One region of the Fundicoccus sp. Sow4_F4 genome, then DNA from elsewhere that is predicted to be linked to it. Evidence: predicted binding sites of a transcription regulator. Region 1 holds the regulator's gene; the other holds the start of a gene.

Evidence for each region. The regulator NrdR, encoded in region 1, represses ribonucleotide reductase genes. The targets are predictions, from matches to a motif close to ACACNATATATNGTGT.
Region 2: the regulator NrdR is predicted to act here: its motif matches at 1,509-1,524, upstream of ACTQ5J_RS03030 (deoxynucleoside kinase).

Annotation. Positions count from the first base shown of each region.
Region 1 is NZ_JBQKLQ010000005.1:22,862-25,329, forward strand. It holds gene ACTQ5J_RS08375 (hypothetical protein) at 1-1,051, opposite strand, end outside; gene nrdR (transcriptional regulator NrdR) at 1,035-1,601, opposite strand; gene coaE (dephospho-CoA kinase) at 1,700-2,293, opposite strand; gene mutM (DNA-formamidopyrimidine glycosylase) at 2,305-2,468, opposite strand, start outside.
Region 2 is NZ_JBQKLQ010000001.1:655,203-657,670, forward strand. It holds gene ACTQ5J_RS03020 (magnesium transporter CorA family protein) at 1-341, opposite strand, end outside; gene ACTQ5J_RS03025 (DUF503 domain-containing protein) at 344-634, opposite strand; gene ACTQ5J_RS03030 (deoxynucleoside kinase) at 768-1,436, opposite strand; gene ACTQ5J_RS03035 (pyridoxamine 5'-phosphate oxidase family protein) at 1,678-2,115, opposite strand; gene ACTQ5J_RS03040 (hypothetical protein) at 2,078-2,468, opposite strand, start outside.

The DNA of each region.
Region 1 (2,468 bases):
TTCTTTCTAAAAATGTATCATTTGGCATTTGTTCACATAGAACAATCATATGAATATCTTGATCCGAAAACTGCTTGAAAGTCTCTTTAAGATTCGCATGGCGCACTTTAAGTTCTGATTGCGTATATTCATAAGGGAATGTCTGGTTAGTACGTACCTGTTCATCATTAGATGACACCGTTTTCTGTGCATTTGTCGTTGGAGCAAAGGCTGTTTCTTGACGTTTTTGCGCAAAGAACGTTTTCTTGTCCGCAATGTCTTTTAATTTATCCAACTGTATCTGGTCCGTCACATCATTAATTGCCAATAAGACGATTTGAGTCATCTGGACTTCATTCAATTCATAAACTTGACTCGTGCTTAAGACTTGTTCCTTTAAAGCTTGAGTCAACTGAGTATGTTCAACGCCTTCCGCCATAATATAACGTAAGAATTTCGCATATTCAAAATGTTCTTGAGTTGCAGATACTTCTGTTTCAGCGCTTTGTTGTTTAAATTGACGCCCTTGAACAGACTCTTGAATTTCCTCATCTGCATCACGATTAATATAATAGAAAACATCTTCAAAATTAGCGGTGATTTCCGTATATTGGTCTTCGTCAATTGGTTCAACTTGCCACATTCTAAGTAATTGATAGTAATTTTGGTCTCCAATTTGCTTATAAAGGGTCGTACTCAAGAGTGGGTTTCTAAGGAATTGCTTGACATCAAGTGGTTGCTGTAATTCATACAACAAGGTTTGATAGCGCCAATCAGTATGCGATGTGCGGTCGCGGTAAGTTCTTAATAAGCCTGCTGCTTCTAGCCGTTGACGTCCCTCATCACACGCTTTGATACCGACATTCATAATTTGGATTAATTGTGCATGTAGTATCCTTTGGCTTTGATTAGCTGTTTCTAAGGGTTGATTCATTAAGGTTAAATACAAGCTAATTGCTGATGACCCGACAATGGGCTGATACAGTTGCATTAAACTTTGCATCTGTAAAGGTGCCAGACTATATTGGTGTTTCACTAAAAAAGGTTGTAGTGGGTTAATCTTCTGACTCATTCGCCTCATTCTCCAATCTATCAGAATCGGTCGGCGATTCTGTTGATTGGTCTGACACCACATGGGATTCAGACAATGAATGATTATCGCTATTAATACCAGCTTTTTTCATCGCTTCTAACTCTTTCAAGAACATATCACGTGATTGAAACTCACGGTAGACACTGGCGAAACGAATATAACTAACCTCGTCTAATTCCATTAATAAAGGCATCACAAATTCGCCAATGCGTTTCGTTTCAATTTCTTTATCCGTTACATCACGGATCGCATTTTCTACTTGAGAGGCTAAAGTCTCCATTTGCTCACGGCTAATCGGTCGTTTCTCTGCAGAACGGACGATGCCTCTAAGTAATTTATTACGATTAAATTCCTCACGTGTCCCATCACGTTTAACAACTAGCAATGGGGATTTCTCAACACGCTCATAAGTATTAAAACGGTGGCCACATTCTAAACATTCTCGTCGACGTCTAATGGCTGTCCCATCATCATATGGTCTTGAATCAATCACTTTTGATTGTTGATGCTTACATTTCGGACATTCCAATACAATCGCCTCCTTTCAATCTTTATCTTTATTTTATCATAGCTTAGAAATTATTAAACTAATACTCGCTAGAAAACAACATGCTTGAGCGATTTAGTTTAATTATTGATAGACTTTAATAACATCTGTACTTGTTCTCTTGTTTCTTCGATACTACCCGAATTGTTGATGATCACATCAGCTAACTTCTTTTTCTCTTCAATCGATAATTGAGAAGCCATTCTGGCTTGCGCTGCTTCTTGTGATAGTTGATCTCTTTTTTTTAAACGCTCCAATTGAATCTTCTCTGGAATATAGACTAACCAAATCGAATCAAAACGGTCTGTAGCAATTGTTTCAAACAATAAAGGGATATCTAACACGACAAGTGTCTCACCATTTGAATGGTACCGCGCTACTCGCTCAAACATTGTCTCATAAATTATCGGATGCAATAGTTGATTGACTTGCTTGCGAACTTCTTCATTATCAAATAGTTTTTGGGCTAAGACTGGTCGATTCAACTGTCCTTGCGGGTTCAGTAACTCTGCGCCAAAGGTTTGAACCAGTTTTTCCAAACCGGGAGTTCCCGGTTCGACAACTTCTCGTGAGATTAAATCTGCATCAATGACAGGAACACCTAAGGAAAGTAAATAATTTGAAACCGTCGACTTTCCTGTAGCAATCCCACCAGTTAATCCTATCACACGCACGTAATCCCTCCTTATTGCACAATAACTTGACAATGAGGACAAAAATGTGTTCCCCTTTGCGCAAATTGAATTTTATGAATCAGTGTCCCACAGACTACACAAGGTTCATCCTGGCGTCCATAAACCATTAAAATTTGCTGAAAACTCCCTGCTTCCCCGAGTGAGTTTTTATAGG
Region 2 (2,468 bases), on a different contig from region 1:
CCCGGTGTTTTTTCTGTAATGGTCAACACTTTGTTAGGCATAATAATCATTGCAAACGGTTTGGTACAGTATTCAATTCCACTAGAATCAGAATGTTCTCGTTCAGGAGTTAAAACAACAAGTAACTGAATCTTTTCTCCTTCTTCATTTTCAAACACTTCATATCTCGGTATTTCATAGGGAGATACTCCAGAAGTTACAAAATCTTTCGGGATTTGATATTTGGTTTGTAACACATCTATCTCTGCTACTGTTGGCTGCTCTAGGTGTATCCAATCCGCTTCTAGTTCATCTTGCGTTTCTTGATAATGTTTGTCTTCATTGAAAAAATAGAACATCATGACTAAATTCCCCTCCCATCAATCCATTCGACTTCAGTGACTTCGATTAAATAGTTGTTTTCAATAAAATCAAGGCATTTTTGTAGCACACTTTCACCATGTCGTTGATTATTAGTCACAAGCGCTAAACCAATCACACCATTATATATATTATCTTGCTGTGAGACTTCAGCTATACTCACTTTAAATTTTTGCTGACATTTTTGTATCATACTTTTTAATATTCTGCGTTTATCTTTTAGAGAATTTGCTTCTTCAATTCTAAACTTTAATAGGGTTGCTACAATATACATCTAAAACACCTACTTTCCATTAACAGAATGTTCAAATGTTCTTGCGAATATAATATTAGTATACATTTTCTCCTGATAAAATGCATTTAAAGTGAATAGAAAAACAGCAAACCAAAGTCTGCTGTTTGTCCTATTAATATACTGTAGTTGTGATGTTCATTTCTGCTAATTTAGACTGAACTAAGTGAATTAAACGCTCAGCGTCTTCTGGATTATTAACGACATCAAATTCATCAATATTAATCTCTAAAACTTGTGACGCATTATAATGGTTTTCTACCCAATCATCGTAACCAGACCATAGAGTATGATAATAATTCATTAGGCCTTCATCTTGTTCAAACTCACGCCCGCGTAAGCCTATTCGGTGAATAATCGTATCAAATGACCCCGTCAAATAGACCATTAAGTCAGGTGATTTTTTCGGTAACTCTTCCAATTCTTCCATCATATTATTTAATAATTTTTCATAAATTCTAAATTCTGTGTCAGAAATACGACCTAATTCATTATTAATTTTACAAAAATACCAATCTTCATAAATTGAACGGTCTAATACGTTGTTTTGATTAATTAATGCATCTTTAATGTTTTTAAAACGGCTGCTTAAAAATTCAAGCTGTAGTAAAAATGGGTAACGTTTTGCCTCTTGTTCCTCTTCACTTGCTGTGTAGAATAAAGGCAGAATATCATTATCATCAACATTCTCATAAAAAACTTCTGTTCCCAAAGCATTTGCTACTAACTCAGCTACACTTGTTTTTCCAGCACCAATCATACCACCTATTACTATTATTGCCATCTTCCCCTCTCCCAATCTCAACGTCTTCTTTATCTATTTTGTCCTTGTATGTTAGTGATGAGCCATCGCTCAACACAACATGTGGCGTTTAATAGAATATCATCAATCAACATCTGGGACAAGTACAATTATTAATAAACTCGTATAACTAATAATGACCTTTGACAATTATTCACTAAAAAGACTACCGATAAATGGTAGTCTCATCTACTTTCTATATAGTTACACCACTGTGTCAAATTTAGCCATTAGTTGATTCAAAGGTGAAGTCTTCATTAAATCGCTTTTGTAAGTGCATGTAATTTCCAGTCCCTTTAAACACTTGGAATACTTGAGCGTCTTTTCTTTTCTCTTCATCAGGATAAACATCTTTTACATAAGGATTATCTTTTAATACTTCCTCTAATTTTTCTTGTCCTAACACTCGGACTTCTCCCTTAATACGAATGACTTCCATCTCACCACCTGCTTTGGCCATTCCCGTAATTGAAACAAAGGGATGATTCATTAATTGTGAATAAAACTTACTTGTAGGACTCGTCATAAAAAAGACACCTTGATCATTTGCCACCCCGATATTAATATACCGTGAATCCGGCTTTTGATCTTCATTCACCGTACCAAACACTGCAACACCGACTTTATCTTGCAAAATTGCTAAATATTTCTCTGCGCTCATCTTTGACTCCTCTATACTGATTATTTGTTAATATTAAAACTTCATCTGTAAAGTTTTTTTCCAGCTGTACTGCTATTTTTCTGTTTATGTCAAAAAAACCGAACATTTCTAAATGGGCATAATAAGCTGGCATTGGAAAGTAAATAATTAATGTGATTTCTCTTGGGTACATTTCGATTGATGAAATAATGTTATCTAACACTTTTTTAAAAATAGTACCCGAAAATGGATTAAAAAAGTAAAAAACATTCATATGTTTCGCTATCTCATAATTTTCCGCAAAATCATTTACCAATTTAATTGGGTTAGTACTAGGAAACTTACTCAAATAGTTTTGTTTGTTAGTACTTAAT